Regions from separate parts of the Streptomyces canarius genome, predicted to be linked through region 2. Evidence: riboswitches for the same ligand, from Rfam matches in the RefSeq annotation. Region 2 holds a riboswitch; each other region holds the start of a gene.

The links. Region 2 has a riboswitch for cyclic di-AMP ahead of IE294_RS14675 (transglycosylase SLT domain-containing protein). Riboswitches for the same ligand answer to the same signal wherever they lie in the genome.
Region 1: it holds a riboswitch for cyclic di-AMP, as region 2 does, so the genes downstream of both, IE294_RS00535 (M23 family metallopeptidase) here and IE294_RS14675 (transglycosylase SLT domain-containing protein) in region 2, are expected to answer to the same signal.
Region 3: it holds a riboswitch for cyclic di-AMP, as region 2 does, so the genes downstream of both, IE294_RS27990 (M23 family metallopeptidase) here and IE294_RS14675 (transglycosylase SLT domain-containing protein) in region 2, are expected to answer to the same signal.

Annotation. Positions count from the first base shown of each region.
Region 1 covers NZ_BMVN01000001.1:131,693-137,469, reverse strand. Annotated here, with positions in the region: gene IE294_RS00550 (bifunctional acetate--CoA ligase family protein/GNAT family N-acetyltransferase) at 1-1,522, opposite strand, end outside; gene IE294_RS00545 (HPr family phosphocarrier protein) at 1,699-1,980, shown strand; gene IE294_RS00540 (GntR family transcriptional regulator) at 2,184-2,870, opposite strand; gene IE294_RS00535 (M23 family metallopeptidase) at 3,069-3,824, opposite strand; cyclic di-AMP (ydaO/yuaA leader) riboswitch at 3,837-3,997, opposite strand; gene IE294_RS00530 (M16 family metallopeptidase) at 4,235-5,623, opposite strand; gene IE294_RS00525 (M16 family metallopeptidase) at 5,620-5,777, opposite strand, start outside.
Region 2 covers NZ_BMVN01000008.1:214,392-220,168, forward strand. Annotated here, with positions in the region: gene IE294_RS14655 (ABC transporter permease) at 1-85, opposite strand, end outside; gene IE294_RS14660 (ABC transporter ATP-binding protein) at 72-1,046, opposite strand; gene IE294_RS14665 (LolA family protein) at 1,101-2,312, opposite strand; gene IE294_RS14670 (polyprenyl synthetase family protein) at 2,577-3,587, opposite strand; cyclic di-AMP (ydaO/yuaA leader) riboswitch at 4,131-4,312, shown strand; gene IE294_RS14675 (transglycosylase SLT domain-containing protein) at 4,318-4,809, shown strand; gene IE294_RS14680 (HAD family hydrolase) at 4,850-5,662, opposite strand.
Region 3 covers NZ_BMVN01000023.1:18,671-24,447, reverse strand. Annotated here, with positions in the region: gene IE294_RS27995 (PP2C family protein-serine/threonine phosphatase) at 16-1,236, shown strand; cyclic di-AMP (ydaO/yuaA leader) riboswitch at 1,440-1,606, shown strand; gene IE294_RS27990 (M23 family metallopeptidase) at 1,617-2,654, shown strand; gene IE294_RS27985 (aldo/keto reductase) at 2,751-3,695, shown strand; gene IE294_RS27980 (PrsW family intramembrane metalloprotease) at 3,755-5,053, opposite strand; gene trmB (tRNA (guanosine(46)-N7)-methyltransferase TrmB) at 5,096-5,777, opposite strand, start outside.

The DNA.
Region 1 (5,777 bases), on a different contig from region 2:
GCGGCTGCCGCGCGAGCAGCAGGCCCGCGTCGACCAGCTCGGTGATCGTGTCGACCCGGATCACACCGGCCTGCCGCAGGAGTGCGGAGACGGTCTCGTACGGCAGCCGGGTGGCCCGTACCGCGTGCCCCTGCGGTGCCGTGCCGGTCCCCTGCACCACCACGAGCGGCTTCGCCGCCGCCGTCCGCCGGGCGAGGCGGGTGAACTTGCGGGGGTTGCCGATGGACTCCAGGTACATGAGGACGACGTCGGTCTCGGGGTCGTCGTACCAGTACTGGAGGACGTCGTTGCCGGAGACGTCGGCGCGGTTGCCGGCGGACACGAAGGTGGAGACGCCGGTGACGCCGGTGACGCCGCCGCCGCGCCGGTGCAGCCGGGAGAGCAGGGCGATGCCGATGGCGCCGGACTGGGCGAACAGCCCGATGCGGCCGGGGCGGGGCATCTGCGGGGCGAGCGAGGCGTTCAGCCGGACGTCCGGGGCGGTGTTGATGATCCCGAAGGCGTTCGGGCCGATGATCCGCATGCCGTACGCGCGCGCGGCCCGGACGAGGGCCCGCTGCCGCTCGCGCCCCTCGGGCCCGCTCTCGGCGTATCCGGCGGAGAGCACGACCAGCCCCTGGACGCCGTGCTCCCCGCACTCGGCGACCACGGCGGGCACGTGCGCGGCCGGTACGGCGACGACGGCCAGGTCGACATGCCCGTCGATGTCCCGCACCGAGCGGTGCGCGGGCACCCCGTCGACCTCCTTGAGGTCGTCCGGGAAGACCGTGTTCACGGCGTACAGGGCGCCGGGGTAGCCGGCGTCGCGGAGGTTGCCGAGGACGCCGCGGCCCACCCCGCCGGGGGCCCGGCCGACGCCGACGACCGCGACGGAGCCGGGGGCGAGGAGCCGGCGTACCGAACGGGCCTCGGCGCGCTGCTCCCGCGCGCGCTGCACGGCGAGTGAGCGGTCGGTGGGTTCGAGGTCGAACTCCAGGCGGACGACGCCGTCCTCGAAGCTGCGCTTCTGGGTGTAGCCCGCGTCCGTGAACACCTTGATCATCTTGGTGTTGGCGGGCAGCACCTCGGCGGCGAAGCGGCGGATGCCCCGCTCGCGCGCGACGGCCGCGATGTGCTCCAGCAGAGCGGAGGCGACCCCGCGGCCCTGGTGGGCGTCCTGCACCAGGAAGGCGACCTCGGCCTCGTCGGCGGGCGCGGACGCGGGCATGCCGTCGGTGCCGATGCGGTCATAGCGTACGGTGGCGATGAACTCGCCGCCGATGGTGGCCGCGAGTCCCACCCGGTCCACAAAGTCGTGGTGCGTGAAGCGGTGGACGTCCTTGGCGGAGAGCCGTGGGTACGGCGCGAAGAAGCGGTAGTACTTCGACTCGTCCGAGACCTGCTCGTAGAAACTGACCAGGCGGTCGGCGTCATCAACGGTGATGGGCCTGATGCGCGCGGTGCCACCGTCGCGCAGCACCACGTCCGCCTCCCAGTGGGCGGGGTACTGGTGCCGGTCCTGCCGGCCCGCCGAGGTCTGCATGGGCCCCAGAGTACGGCTCGCGTCCGACAACGTCGCGAGGCAGTCTGTGGAGGACGAGAAGCCGGACCGAGGCCGCGGTCCGGTGCCGCACCGGAGGGGACGAAGGTCCGCTCCGGACAGGCTTCACGATATGGGAAACTGGTCTAGACAACCTGAACACCGAAGGGCAGCAACACATGGCTGAGCGCCGCGTCAACGTCGGCTGGGCCGAGGGCCTCCACGCCCGCCCCGCTTCCATCTTCGTCCGAGCCGCCACGGCCGCAGGCGTCCCGGTGACGATCGCCAAGGCCGGGGGCAACCCCGTCAACGCGGCCTCCATGCTGGCCGTCCTGGGCCTGGGTGCCCAGGGTGGCGAGGAGATCGTCCTCGCCTCCGACGCCGAGGGCGCCGACGCCGCCCTGGACCGTCTGGCCAAGCTGGTCTCCGAGGGCCTGGAAGAGCTGCCCGAGACCGTCTGAGCGACCACCGCGCAGAGCGCCGGAGCCGCGTTCGCCTTTCGGGGCGGCGCGGCTCCGCCGTATGCGGACGCACTCGACCCGATGTTCCGTCGATTCACCACCCGTCGGCCCCCGGTGAACTCCGGGGAATTACGGCACGATGAATTCGGGCAGCAGGAAATACCCCGACGGGAAATGCCTCTTCTTTGTATACGGTGCGCTTGTTAATGCCGCGGGCCCGACATGTTTACGGCATGTTGCGAAGTCCTCACGCGCTCCCCGGCGGGGGAAAACCGCAATCGGTGCGCGCCTGTCGCACGCTCGGCGTGCAGCGCCGTGAGCGCCCGCGCGCGTTCCGCATCGCCACGTGCCACCGCGTCCACGATGGCGCCGTGCTCCGTCCAGGACTCCACCGGGCCGATCGGCGCCTCCACCGTGTACATCCAGGCGATCTTGTGCCGCAACTGGGTGAGCATCGAGGTCAGCGAGGTGCTGCCGGAGGCCTGGGCGAGCGTCTCGTGGAACCAGCCGCCCAACGAGCGCAGGTCCTCGTTGCTGCCCCTGCGGGCCCGCTCCTGGCCCAGTCGGACCAGGCCGCGCAACACCTTCAGGTGTGCCTCGGTGCGCCGCTGGGCGGCCCGCGCGGCGCCCAGCGGCTCCAGCAGCGTCCGCATCTCCAGCAGGTCGGCGGCCTCCTGCTCGGTCGGCTCGGCCACGCACGCGCCCGCGTGCCGGCGCGTCACCACGAAGCCCTCGGCCTCCAGGGTGCGCAGGGCCTCGCGCACGGGGACGCGCGAGACGCCGTAGCGGCGGGCCAGGACTTCCTCGGTGAGGCGGCTGCCGCGCTCGTAGACACCCGCGACGATGTCGTCCCGGATGGCCGTGCACACCGAGTGCGCCGGAATACGCATGACCGACCTCCGTCTTAATCCCCGTGAAACGTCGACGATGGACGCGTGTTCCGAGACTCTATTCCAATGAGCCGGAATTTCCGACGGCGGACCCTAATCCATGGCTATTTTTTGGACAGCGGATCCGGCGGACACCGTGAAAAACGGCGAAAGCCCCGGCTCGGTGAGCCGGGGCCTCGGACAGCCGTGCGGTCGGTGTCAGACGGGAACGCCGTGCTTGCGGAGGTAGGCGACGGGGTCGACGTCCGAGCCGTACTCAGGGGTCGTGCGCGCCTCGAAGTGGAGGTGCGCGCCGGTGACGTTGCCGGTGGCGCCGGACAGGCCGATCTGCTGGCCCGGGACGACCTGCTGGCCCACCGTGACCCCGATGGACGACAGGTGCCCGTACTGGGTGTACATGCCGTCGGCCATGCGGATCACGACCTGGTTGCCGTACGCGCCGCCCCAGCCCGCGGAGACGACCGTGCCGGAGCCCACCGCGTGGACGGCCGTGCCGCTGGCCGCGTGGAAGTCGATACCGGTGTGCGAACCGGAGGACCACAGGGAACTGCTGGCCTGGTAGGCGGTGGAGACGTACGAGTGCGCGATCGGGGCGACGAAGGTGTTCAGCCGCTTGCGCTCGGCCTCACGGGCGGCCCGGGCCTTGGCGGCGCGGACCTCCTGGGCCCGCTTCGCCGCCGCCTTCGCCGCGGCCTCCTCGGCCGCCTTCTGCTCGGCGGCCTGCTGCTGCGCGGCGGCCTGCGCGTCGATCTCGTCGGCGACGTCCTCGGACACGGCGACGACCGGGGTGAGGCCGGTCTGCTCCGTGGAGTTCCCGGCGGCGAGCGCCGGGGAGGCGGCGAGGGTGCCGATCACACCGGTGGTGGTGAGGGCCGCGACGCCGGCCGCCTGAACGGTGGTCCGCTTGACCCGGCCGGGCTTGCGGTGCTTCCCGGTGGCGCACATGAACGCCATGAAGTGGCTGGTCCTTTCCTTCCCTCTCGCCTACCGGGTTAGCTGACGGGTTCGGAGCAGGAAGGTCTCCTACGGGCCCCCTCGCAGTCGCGCGGACGCCCGATTCACCCCAGGGACGATGGGTCCCCGGCTCCCCTGGCTCGCGCCGTACGGGGACTCGGCGATGACTGTCCGGTGCCGCGGGTGCGGCGCACTGCCTGACGAACAGCCCGGACGAAACTACGCAAGCACGCTGTCAATCCTCAAACACATCCCGGATTTTGTAGCGCATCCCACAGGGCAGACAGGCAACCTCCGCCCCAAAACGGGCATCTGGCGGACGGAGTGGAACAGCGTGGGGCCCTGACGACCCGTAGGTCGTCAGGGCCCCACGCGCGCGTGCCGTCGTCCGGCCGCCACCGCGGTCGCGGCTACTCGGCCGCCACCACGGTCACTTCACCGATGCCCAGCGCCTCCACCGGCGCCTTGATCTGCGACGCGTCCCCGACGAGGACGGTCACCAGGCGGTCCACCGGGAAGGCGTTCACGACGGCCGCGGTGGCCTCCACCGTGCCCGTGGCCGCCAACTGCTGGTACAGCGTCGCCTGGAAGTCGTCGGGCAGGTGCTGCTCGACCTGGTCCGCCAGCGTGCTCGCCACGGCCGCCGCGGTCTCGTACTTCAGCGGCGCCACACCGACCAGGTTCTGCACGGCGACGTCCCGCTCGGCGTCGGTCAGACCGTCCGCCGCGACCGTGCGCAGCACCTTCCACAGGTCGTCCAGCGCCGGGCCGCTGTTCGGGGTGTCCACGGAGCCGCTGATGGCGAGCATCGCCGCGCCCGTGCCGTCCGGCGCGGACCGCAGGACCTGCCCGAAGGACCGCACGCCGTAGGTGTAGCCCTTCTCCTCGCGCAGCACGCGGTCCAGGCGGGAGGTGAGGGTGCCGCCGAGGCAGTACGTGCCGAGCACCTGGGCGGGCCACACCCGGTCGTGCCGGTCGGGACCGATCCGGCCGATGAGCAGTTGGGTCTGGACCGCGCCGGGCCGGTCCACGATGACCACGCGCCCGGTGTCGTCGGCGGTCACCGGCGGCACCGGCCGGGGCTCGCCCGGGGTGCCGGTCCACGCGCCCAGGGTGTCGCCCAGCAGCGCGTCCAGGTCGGCGCCGGTCAGGTCGCCGACGACGACCACGGTGGCCGTGGCGGGCCGCACATGACGGTCGTAGAAGGCGCGTACGGCCGCCTCGTCGATCTTCTCGACCGTCTCCTCGGTGCCCTGGCGCGGACGGGACATGCGCGAGGTCGCCGGGAACAGCTCCTTGGAGAGTTCCTTGGCGGCCCGGCGGGAGGGGTTGGCCAGCTCGTGCGGGATCTCGTCCAGGCGGTTGCGGACCAGCCGCTCGACCTCGCTCGCGGCGAAGGCGGGCGCGCGCAGGGCGTCGGCGAGCAGGCCGAGGCCCTTGGCCAGGCGGGAGGCCGGGACCTCAAGGCTGAGCCGCACGCCGGGGTGGTCCGCATGCGCGTCGAGGGTGGCGCCCGCGCGCTCCAGCTCGGCGGCGAACTCCTCGGCGGAGTGCTTGTCGGTGCCCTCGGAGAAGGCCCGCGCCATGATCGTGGCGACGCCGTCCAGGCCGGCCGGCTCGGCGTCCAGCGGCGCGTCCAGCAGCACCTCGACGGCAACGACCTGCTGGCCCGGGCGGTGGCAGCGCAGCACGGTCAGGCCGTTGTCCAGCGTGCCGCGTTCGGGCGCCGGGAACGCCCACGGCTTGGCCTCGCCGGGCCGCGGCTGGGGGTGGAAGTCCATGGTGGCGAGCTCGGTCACTTGGCCGTCTCCTCGTTCTCGGTCTCGTCGCGGCCCGCCTCTACGGTCGCTTCCTGCTCCGGGTCCTCGGGGACCGCGGCGTCCGGGACGGCCTCCGGGGACTTCGGCTCGTAGACGAGGACCGCGCGGTTGTCGGGCCGCAGGCGGGCCTTGG
Region 2 (5,777 bases):
CCAGCTCGCTGCGCAACAGCCCGAGGGACCACAGGGGGTTCGGCCGGCGCCCGGCGCCCGCCTGGAGCACATCAGCCCGCGACATCGAAGCCCTCCCCGGTCAGCGCCACGAACGCCTCCTCCAGCGAGGCCCGTTCGACAGTGAGGCCCCGGACCCGGACGCCCGCCGTGACCAGGGCCGCGGTCACCTCGGCCAGATCCCGCGCGGGCGGCTCACCGGTGACCCGGTCCCCGTCGGCCGTCACGTCCCCGACACCCAGTTCCTTCAGCACGCGTGCCGCCTCGACCGGGTCCGGGGTGGTCACCACCAGCCGGTCGCGCGCCCCGGCGGCCAGGTCGGCCACCGCGCCCTGGGTGACGAGCCGGCCCTGCGCCATGACCGCCGCATGGGTGCACACCTGCTCGATCTCGTCGAGGAGGTGGGAGGAGAGGAAGACGGTCGTGCCGTCGGCGGCCAACTCCCTGATCAGGGTGCGGATCTCGCGCATGCCCTGCGGGTCGAGGCCGTTGGTGGGCTCGTCCAGGACGAGCAGTCTGCGCGGCTGGAGCAGCGCGGCGGCCAGTCCCAGACGCTGTTTCATGCCGAGCGAGTACGCCTTCGCCTTCTTGCCGGCGGCGGCTGCAAGACCGACCCGGTCCAGCGCCGCGGCGACACGGGCGCGCCGGGTGCGCGGGTCGGCGGTCGGGTCCGCGGCGTCGTAGCGCAGCAGGTTGTCCCGGCCGGAGAGGAAGCCGTACAGGGCGGGGCCCTCGATGAGGGCGCCGACCTGCGGAAGGACCGTACGGACCGCCCGCGGCATGGGCCGGCCGAGCACCCGGGCGGTGCCCGCGGTCGGCTCGATCAGACCCATCAGCATGCGGATCGTGGTGGTCTTGCCGGAGCCGTTCGGGCCGAGGAAGCCGAAGACGCTGCCCGCCGGGACGGTCAGGTCCAGACCGTCCACGGCGAGCTGTCCGCCGCGGTAGCGCTTGGTGAGGCCGCGCGTGGCGATCACACTCGCCGTCGTGTCGCCCGGCTCCGGCTGCGTGGCGGACGGCTCGTCCATCGGCTCCCCTCGGTTCATCCGGTTCGTCTCATCCGGTGCGGTGTGCCCGGGAGGTCACTTCCCCGCGTCGGCCGCCTTGACCAGGGCCTCCTTGGTCACCGTGCCGGCGTACACCTTGCCGTCGTCGGTGATCAGGGCGTTGACCAGGCGGGTGGAGAAGACCGTGCCCTTGCCGAACTTCCCGGAGACCGGGTCGCCCAGCGAACCGAGGAAGCCGCCGAGGTCACCGCCCTGGGAGCCGGTCGGCAGGCCGCCCTTGGCACCGGTGTCGAAGGTGGCGACGGACGTCCAGCCCTTGCCCAGCACCTTCAGCCCGTCCTTGCCCTCCAGGCCCCCGGCGAAGTCCTCGCCGTGCTTCGGGGCGTGCTCCCGGGCCCCGGGGGCGTCCTTCTCCTCGGTGACCTTCGCGCCCTTGGGCGGCGTGAAGTCGAAGGTGGAGGCGGCCGGCCGGGCGAAGGAGACCTGGGTGAAGCCCGCGTCGAGCACGGCGGCGCCGCCACTCCTCGGGGTCAGCGTGAACTTCAGCGGCATGCCGGTCTTCGCGTCCACGGCGATGCTGATCGCGCCGACCGTGGTGCCGGACTGCTTGGGCCGGATCAGCAGCTTGTAGGCGTCGCGCCCGGCGACCTGCGCGGTGCCGTCGACGGTGACGGACGTGGTGTCGTCCACCGACTTCAGGGCCTGGTCGGCGAAGTCCTGGGGGGTGGCCGGCGGCTCGGCCTCGCGGTCCTTGCCGGAGCCGGCCCCGGTGGAGTGGTAGACCTCGTTGCTCTTGCTGTCGTAGCCCCAGACGTCCTTGCCGTCGTGGATGAGGCTGTACTCGGCGCCGCTCTCCAGCAGCGACAGCTTCTGCCGGTCCGGGCCGTCGGCGGCGACGCGCAGGGTGTGCGTGCCGGAGACCAGCTCGGTGAGCTTGGCCTGCGGGTCGGCGGACGAGCCGTCGCCCGAGCCGCCCCGGCCCGCGCCGGACATCAGGCCGTTCTCCAGGCCGCCGAGGTCGGGCAGGCCGAGATCGGTGCTGATCTTCACCGTGCCGGACAGCTGCTGCACGTCCGACTTGGCGATCTTCTCGATGAGCTGCTGTGCGCTGATCTTCGGCAGGTCGGGGTCACCGGAGTCGGCGAGCGCCGGGACCAGCCCGATCGTGGCCGCCGCCACCCCCACCACCGCGACCGGCACGGCGTACCGGGCGGCCTTGCGCCGGCCGGAGCGCGGGTGCTCGTCGCGCGCGGCGCCCACTGCGTCGTCGGATTCGTACGGTGCCATGTGTGCCTTACCTCCGTCGTCGGCGGCGGCTGTCCTCACGCTGCTCCGCTGCTCCGCTGGTCCACCCTGAGCCGCCATTCTCACCCGAAACGGTGAGGAGTGGTGATTTCCGTGGTGACCATCTGACCAAATCGGCTGTGAACAAGCGTCAGACCTCGGAGCCAACTCCGTCTACACCTGCGGTATGACACCCGGCGGTGATTCCTCCACCCGACCCGTAGGGGTCGTGCCGGACGCCGGGGCCCGTACGGGTGACCGGCCGGGTCAGCCGGCGCGGTGCACGACCGCGTCGCACAGCTCGATCAGCGCCGCCTTGGCATCGCACTCGTGCAGCGGGGCGAGCGCGGCCCGCGCCTCCTCCGCGTACCGCACGGTGTCCCGGCGGGCCTGCTCCAGCGCGGGGTGCGCGCGCAGCGCGGCCAGCGCCCGGGCGTGCCGGGCGTCGTCGCTGAGGTCGGAGTCCAGCAGCTCGCACAGCGCGACGTCCTCGGGCAGCCCCAGCCGGGCGGCCCGCTCGCGCAGCCGGAGCACCGGCAGGGTGGGGATGCCCTCGCGCAGGTCGGTGCCCGGGGTCTTGCCGGACTCGTGGGAGTCGGAGGCGATGTCCAGGACGTCGTCCGCGAGCTGGAAGGCGACGCCGAGCCGTTCGCCGTACTGGGTGAGGACGTCGACGACCGTCTCGTCCGCGCCGGACATCATCGCGCCGAACCGGCACGACACCGCCACCAGGGAGCCCGTCTTGCCGGCGAGCACGTCCAGATAGTGCTCGACCGGGTCTCGGCCGTCCGAGGGACCCGCGGTCTCCAGGATCTGGCCGGTGACGAGCCGTTCGAACGCGAGTGCCTGTACCCGGACCGCCTCGGGGCCGAGGTCGGCAAGGATCTGGGAGGCGCGGGCGAAGAGGAAGTCGCCGGTGAGGACCGCGACGGAGTTGCCCCAGCGCGTGTTGGCGCTGTCCACGCCACGCCGTACGGCCGCCTCGTCCATGACGTCGTCGTGGTACAGCGTGGCCAGATGGGTCAGCTCCACGACGACGGCCGAGGGCACCACGCCCGGCGCGTAGGGGTCGCCGAACTGGGCGGCGAGCATCACGAGGAGTGGCCGGAACCGCTTCCCGCCCGCCCGCACGAGGTGCTGCGCGGCCCCCGTGATGAACGGGACCTCGCTCTTGGTGGCTTCGAGCAAGCCTTCCTCGACAGCCGCCAATCCGGCCTGGACATCGGCTTCCAGAGCCTGGTCCCGCACGCTCAGCCCGAACGGCCCGACGACGGTCACGAGGGGTCTCCTGTCTGCTGGTGTCTGCTGGCGATTACACGGTTTGTCGATAGGTCGCTGCCCTCACTCAAGTCAGCGTATCCGGTCCTCTTTCGATCACCGATAGCGCCCACCGGTCCAGCCCGGGCGATACCGGATCATGACCGGCATGGTTTTGATCACACAGTGTGAGCGGATTTTTATCCATATAAGAGTAATCCGGACACTGTGCCCGCACCTCGGCAACGACGCTCCCCGCATGCCGGGTTCCACCATCTCCCCGACTTCAGGTGCGAATCCCCCTAATCCGTCATGTCCGAATTGAAACTGTTTGCTATTTCGTGAGTTGGGTCACGCGCCCGGCCGACCCTCCCCCTCGGCCCGGCCGCCATGACTCCTTGCCCTGTCGGCGAGTTGAGGATTGGCAACCGCAAAGGATCAAGCACCCCATACACTGTCGATCAAGGTCAAACCGCACGTTGTATGAATCCGGCCCTTGTTCCCGACATGTGCTCTCGCATACGTTCCGGGCCGTCGGGCGGACGCCGAATCCTGCCGCCGCCCGCATACCCATCGACGAACTCATTCGTACGGCAGGAGCGGGGGACCCAGGCAAGCCGCCGGTCCGGAACGGCACACGCCGCGCCGGGACGGCTAGGGGTGAAGCCATGCCTCCGTCAGGAGCACGGCCGGGCACCTCCCCGCCCGAACCCGACAGCTCACCTCGCAGGCGCCGGAGAGGAACGCCCCCATGTCTGCTGTCGCCCAGCCCCGCCGTACCCGGAACAGCCGCCTCGTCCGCGCGCTCACCGCCGTCGGCACCGGTGCCGCCGTCCTCGCCCTGCCGCTCATCGGCGCGGCCAGCGCCTCCGCGGCCCCCAGCACGGCCACCACCACGACGGCCAGCACCCCCGCCGGCTACCCGGACAACCTCGACGGCTGGATCCGCCAGTCGCTGGCGATCATGGCCGAGAAGCACATCCCGGGCACCTACAACGGCATCTACCGCAACATCATCCGCGAGTCCTCGGGCAACCCGAAGGCCATCAACCTCTGGGACTCCAACGCCGCCAAGGGCATCCCCTCCAAGGGCCTGCTCCAGGTCATCGACCCGACGTTCAACGCGTACCACGTGGCCGGAACGTCCTTCGACATCTACGACCCGGTCGCCAACATCACCGCCGCCTGCAACTACGCGGCCGCGCGGTACGGGTCCATCGACAACGTGTTCGGCGCGTACTGACCGGCACCGGCGGCCGGGCCGGGCGCCCCTGACATCCCGGTCAGCCGGCCGGGAAGAGTCCTTCGAGGACGACGGCGATGCCGTCGTCCTCGTTCGACAGGGTGACCTCGTCGGCCACCGCCTTGAGTTCCGGATGGGCGTTGGCCATGGCCACACCGCGCCCGGCCCATTCGAACATCGGGATGTCGTTGGGCATGTCACCGAAGGCGATGGCCCGTTCGGCGGCGATCCCCAGCCGCTCGGCGGCCAGCGCCAGCCCGGTCGCCTTCGTCACCCCGCACGGCTGGAGCTCCACCGTGCCCGGCCCCGACATGGTGACCGTCGCGAGCGAGCCCACCGCCGCTCGGGCCACGGCCGCCAACTCGTCGTCGGACAGCGTGGCGTGCCGCAGCAGCACCTTGCTGATGGGCGCGCACCACAGGTCGTCCCGCCGGCCGACCCGCACCGCGGGCAGCGTCGGGTGGGGCATCCGGTAGCCGGGCTCGATGAGCGTGAGCCCGTCCACGCCGTCCTGGTCGACCGCCGCGTAGACCTGCCCCACCTCCGCCTCGATCTTGCCGAGCGCCGTCTCGGCCAGCTCCCGGTCCAGCCGGACCGACCACAGCAGACGGTCGGTCGCCGCGTCGTAGACCTGGGCCCCCTGCCCGCACACCGCGAGCCCGGCGCGGCCGAGGTCCGCGAGCAGCGGTCGCACCCGCGGGGCCGGGCGACCCGTCACCACCAGGTGCCGGGCGCCGGCCCGCGCCACCCGCGCGAGCGCGGCGAGGGACCGGTCCGAGACGGTGTCGTCGCCGCGCAGCAGCGTCCCGTCCAGGTCAGTGGCGATCAGTGCATATGCCGGGGTGGGTGCCATGATCAGAGAATACGGACAACACGCTCCGCCGACTCACCGCTCATTGCCCGCACTTACGTACCGCCCCCGCCCAACCGCTCGCCGCGGACGGCGCGATGGGCGGTGCGCAACCGTG
Region 3 (5,777 bases), on a different contig from region 2:
ACCGGGAGACACGCGGTGCGCCCTGGAAAGGTGGAGGAGAGCCCGTACGCCAGGGCGGGCGGCCGGCTCCCCGGCGACCCCGTGCCCGACCCGGGCCTCGGCGGCGAACCGGTGCCGGTGCGCGCCCGCCGCCGTCCGGGCCCCCGTGCCCTGGCCCGCGCCCTGCCCGCCCTGCTCATCGTCTGCGGTGTCCTGTACGGCCTGCTCGCCCCGGACGACTTCACCGCCGTCCCGTTCTTCACCGCGGCCCCGCTGGTCGCCGCGCCCTTGTCGGCGCTGCGCACCACCGTCCTGACCGGCCTCGCCTCCCTCGCCGCCGCCTACGCCGTGCACACCGACGCCGGGGTCCATCCGGCCGTGGGCACCCTCACCGACGTGGTCACCGTCGCGACGGTCGCCCTGCTGGCCGTCGCCATCAACCGGGTGGTCCGCCGCGGCGACCGGCGGCTCGCCTCCGCGCGGGAGATCGCCGAGGCCGCCCAGCGGGCCGTCCTGCCGGAGCCGGACGAACGGATCGGCGGCTACGAGATCGCCGCCTGCTACGAGGCGGCACGGCAGGACGCGTTCATCGGCGGCGACCTGTACGCGGTGCAGGACAGTACGTACGGCGTCCGGCTGGTCGTCGGGGACGTGCGCGGCAAGGGCATGGGCGCGGTCGCCGCGGTGGCCGTGGTGATCGGCGCGTTCCGGGAGGCGGCCGAGCAGGAGGCCACGCTGGAGGCGGTCGCCGAGCGGCTGGAGCGGGCGCTGGCCCGCGAGGGCACCCGGCGCGACGGGATCGACGCCTTCGAGGGGTTCACCACCGCGGTCCTCGCCGAACTCCCGCACGGCGACGGCGCCGTACGGATCGTCAACCGCGGCCATCCGCCGCCGCTGCTGCTGCACGCCGACGGCACCCTGCGCACCCTGGTCCCCGCCGAGCCCGCGCTGCCGCTCGGCATGGGCGACCTCGGCCTGTGGCCGGACCGGGCCACCGAGACCGCCTTCCCGAGCGGCGCGACCCTGCTGTTCCACACCGACGGCCTGTCCGAGGCGCGGGACGCCCACGGCCGGTTCTACGACCCCGAACGACGCCTCGCGGGGCGCACCTTCGCCGGCCCGGCCGCGCTGGTCGGCCGGCTCGCCGAGGAGGTGCGCCGGCATTCCGGGGGCGGCATGACCGACGACATGGCGCTGCTCGCCGTACGACGGCCCGCGACGTCACCGACGGTCACCGGGCAAGCGCCCTGCGCATAACATCTGAGTCACCATCAAACCCGAAAGTGACTGCTGAACGGGGCCGACGCCCGGTCAACTCGCCCGTTTTGGCGGAGTAGTGGCCGATAACTCCGCCGGTAAAGACGTGAATGATCAAGCTGAACGGCTTGGAAAGTGACTGGCAGGTCTATTAACGTTCGATAACGCAGCGCGGTCGTCCCAGCCGTCACAAGAGGCGGCTCCGTGCGCACGCGCCGAATCCCGCAAGGGAGCCGGGGAACCACCACCCTGGGGTGAATCACGCGGATGCCGCCGTGAACTCACGGAGTCCACGACCGGTATACGCGCGTAGGAGACCTTCCTGCTCCGAACCCGTCAGCTAACCCGGTAGGCGAAAGGAAGGAAAGGAGTACGCCCGCGTGGCGTCCAACCGGCCTGCCCCAGAAGCCCCGTTCATACCGGCACAGCGCGAGCCCGAGACCTTCGGGTACGGCGCCTACCAGGCCGAGGAGGGCCCCTGGGAGGAGTGGAACCCCACTGAGGAGTCCGTCGCCCCGGTACGCGGCCGGCACCGCGTCGCCAAGCAGCGCGGCGGCTTCGCGCGCAGCTCCACCGTCCTCGGCGTCGGCGTCATGGCCGCGGTCGGCGCGGGCGGCATGGCCAGCGCCAACACCGGCAAGCCGCCGGTCTCCATCTCCCTGCCGGACCTGCCCTCGGTCGGCTCCCTCTTCGGCGACGACTCCGCCGACCACCAGCCGGCCCAGGCCGCCACGGCCACGCTGAGCACCGTCGGCGTGACCACGGCCGCCGGCGAGGACGGCGCCGACGCGGGCGAGGCGCTGCGCAACCGGATCATGGCCCAGGCCGAGCAGCAGCAGGGCCAGGCCGAGAGCAAGGCCACCGCCGCCGCGGTCGCCGCGGCCGAGAAGCAGAGCGCCGATGCCGCCGCCCAGGCCGAGAAGGAGGCCGCCGCCAAGGCCGCCGCGGCCAAGGAGAAGGCGGAGGCCGCCGCCGAGAAGAAGGCCGAGGAGGAGCGGCTGGCGAAGCTGGCCGAGCAGTACACGCTGCCCACCTCCTCCTACACGATCACCTCGACCTTCGGCCAGGCCGGCGGGATGTGGTCCTCCGGCCACCACACCGGTCTCGACTTCGCCGCCCCCACCGGCACTCTGATCAAGGCCGTGCACAGCGGCACGATCACCGAGGCGGGCTGGGCCGGCTCCTACGGCTACCGCACGATCCTCACCCTGGACGACGGCACCGAGCTGTGGTTCTGCCACCAGTCCTCGATCAGCGTCTCCGTCGGCCAGAAGGTGACCACCGGCGAGGTCATCGGCCGCGTCGGCGCGACCGGCAACGTCACCGGCCCGCACGTCCACATGGAGGTCCACCCCGGCGGCCAGCCCACCGGCATCGACCCGATGGCGTGGCTGCGCGACAAGGGCCTCACCCCCTGACAACCCCGTCCCGCGCGGGAACCCCCGGGGGAACTTGGCGGGAACTCGGCCCCGGCGGTGGGATGCGATCACCCACCGCCGGTGTTGACATGACGTATGACGTCACTTCGTAAACTCGGCTCTTCCGATCTAGAGGTCTTCCCGCTCTCCCTCGGCGGCAACGTCTTCGGCTGGACCGCCGACGAACAGACCTCCTTCGCCGTCCTCGACGCCTACACCGCGGCGGGCGGCAATTTCATCGACACCGCCGACTCCTACTCCGCCTGGATCGAGGGCAACCAGGGCGGCGAGTCGGAGACGATCATCGGCAAGTGGGTCAAGGCCCGCGGCAACCGCTCCGAGGTCGTCATCGCCACCAAGGTCAGCCAGCACCCCGAGTACCAGGGCCTGTCCGCCGCCAACATCAAGGCCGCCGCCGACGCCTCCCTGCGCCGCCTGGGCACCGACCACATCGACCTCTACTACACCCACTTCGACAAGCCCGAGGTGCCGGTCGAGGAGATCATCGGCGCGCTGGACGAACTGGTGAAGGCCGGAAAGGTGCGGCACATCGCCGCCTCCAACATCAGCCCCGAGCGGCTGCGGGCCTCCCTCGACTTCTCCGACCGCGAGGGCCTCGCCCGCTACGTCGCCGTCCAGCCGCACTACAACCTGGTCTCCCGGGACACCTACGAGGGCCCGTTGCAGGACCTCGTCGCCCGCGAGGGCCTGTCCGCCGTCCCGTACTTCTCCCTCGCCTCGGGCTTCCTCACCGGCAAGTACCGGCCCGGCAAGACCGTCGACAGCGCCCGCGCCGAAGGAGCGCAGAAGCACGCGGAGTCCGAGCGCGGCCAGAAGGTCCTCGCGGCCCTGGACGAGATCGCCGCGGCCCACGAGGCCCCGGTCGCCACGGTCGCCCTGGCCTGGCTCGCCGCCCAGCCCACGGTCACGGCCCCGATCGCCTCGGCGAGGACGGTGGAACAGCTCCCGGCGCTGCTGGGGGTGGCGGAGTTGAAGCTGACGGAGGCTGAGGTGGCCCGCCTGACGGAGGCGTCCGCCTAGCCCGTCCCACCGCGACGGCGCGGCCCGGCGGTGCCGGAGGACCCCGTCAGCCCCCGCGACTACGTCCGGTACGGGTTGTACGCGGGGTACGGCACCGCCGGATACCCGTACGGCGCCGCCGCTCCCCAGTAGCCGGGCGCCGGAACGGACGCCCTGCTCGCGTACTCCAACGCGGGCCGGGCCACACCCCTGCGCTCCCACAGCTCGTCCAGCAGCTCACGCTCCCGGACGACGAAGTCGGGCCCGGCCTTCCCGTTCCGCCCCCGGTGCCGCAGGAACGCCAGCGAGGTCGCGCACGCCTCGTACCGGGCCACCTCCCGCGCCGCCTGGCGCCCGTGGTGGTGCCGGGCGTAGTCCCGGGCCATCCGGCGCGCCCGCATCGACCCGAGCGCGAACGGCTCGGCCGGCCCCAGCCACCCGGCCAGCACATATGTGGGCAGCTCCGCCCGCACGGTCCGCAGCTCCCGCTGCCGGGTCCGGATCGCGAGCCAGGTCACCACCGCGAACGCGGGCACCATGAAGGCGCCGTAGACGGCGAAGAAGCCGTACTCGCCGAAGGTGGAGGAGCCGTTCCAGAAGGCGTGCATGCCCATCGCCAGCAGCAGCCCGCAGACCGGCAGCAGCACCCGCCGCGCGTGCTGCCGCTCGGCGGACAGCGCGGCGACGCCGAAGCCGATACCGGTGAGGACGGTGAACAGGGGGTGCGCGAACGGGGACATCACGATGCGCACGAAGAAGGTGGCGGCGGTGACGGAGGCGATGCCGCGGTCGCCGGTGAGCTGGTCGGTCCCGAAGGCGGTACCGAGGTAGAGGATGTTCTCGGTGAACGCGAACCCGGTGGCGGTGATCCCCGCTATCACCACCCCGTCCACGATCCCGGTGAAGTCACGCCGGCGGAAGAGGAACACCAGCAGGACCGCGGCGGCCTTCGCGGACTCCTCCACGATGGGGGCTATCACGGTGGCGCCGAGCGTGTCGGCACTGGCCGGATCCGCGGTCGAGGTGGCTATCCACTTGGTCGCGAAGCTGTTGGCCACGATGGCTATCAGCGCCGCCGCACAGGCCCCCCAGGCGAAGGCGAAGACCAGGTTCCGCCAGGGGCCCGGCTCCACCCGGTCCAGCCACCGGAAGGCGGCCATCAGCCAGGGCACGGGCAGCACGGCGAGCCCGAGACCGACGAGGAAGCCCTCCGTGCCGGTCTGCCGCCGTACGAGCGCGAGGATGACCAGCCCGGACAGGGCCAGCAGGGAACTCAGCGCTCCGTAGCGCACCCACCTGTGCTGCCACCAGTGCGGGTGGCGGAGCACACCGCCGCCGGGGCTCGGGGGATACGTCGGAAACGGAGGACTGGTGGCCACGGCATCGACCCTAACGGTGGCGGGACGAGGGGCTGGAACGGATTATCGGTCCTGCTCAGCGGTGCTGTGCGGGACGCGCCGGAACAGCAGGTCGTTCACCACATGTCCCTTGTCCAGTCCCTGTCCCTCGAAACGGGTCAGTGGCCGGAACTCCGGGCGTGGTGCGAAACCGCCGTCCGCCTGGGTGTTCTCGAAGCCGGGGTGCGCGGTGAGCACGTCCAGCATCTGCTCGGCGTACGGCTCCCAGTCGGTCGCGCAGTGCAGGAGCGCGCCGGGCCTCATCCGGGACGCGGCGAGCGTCAGGAACTCGGGCTGGATGAGCCGCCGCTTGTGGTGCCGCTTCTTGGGCCAGGGGTCGGGGAAGTAGACGCGCAGCCCGTCCAGCGAGTCCGCGCGGAGCATCTCCCGGAGCAGGATGATCGCGTCGCCGTTGCCCACCCGGATGTTGGACAGGCCGTTGCGGTCGGCGAGACCCAGCAGGTTCCCCTGGCCGGGGGTGTGCACGTCGACGGCCAGGATGTTGGTGTCCGGGTCGCCCGCGGCCATCCGCGCGGTGGCCTCGCCCATCCCGAACCCGATCTCCAGGACCACGGGCCGGTCGTTGCCGAACAGCTCGCCGAGGTCGATCACCCGCTGCCCGTCGATGTCCAGCCCCCATGCGGGCCACAGCCGCTGCAACGCGTCGGCCTGCCCGGCCGTCACCCGGCTCCGCCGCGGCTGGAAG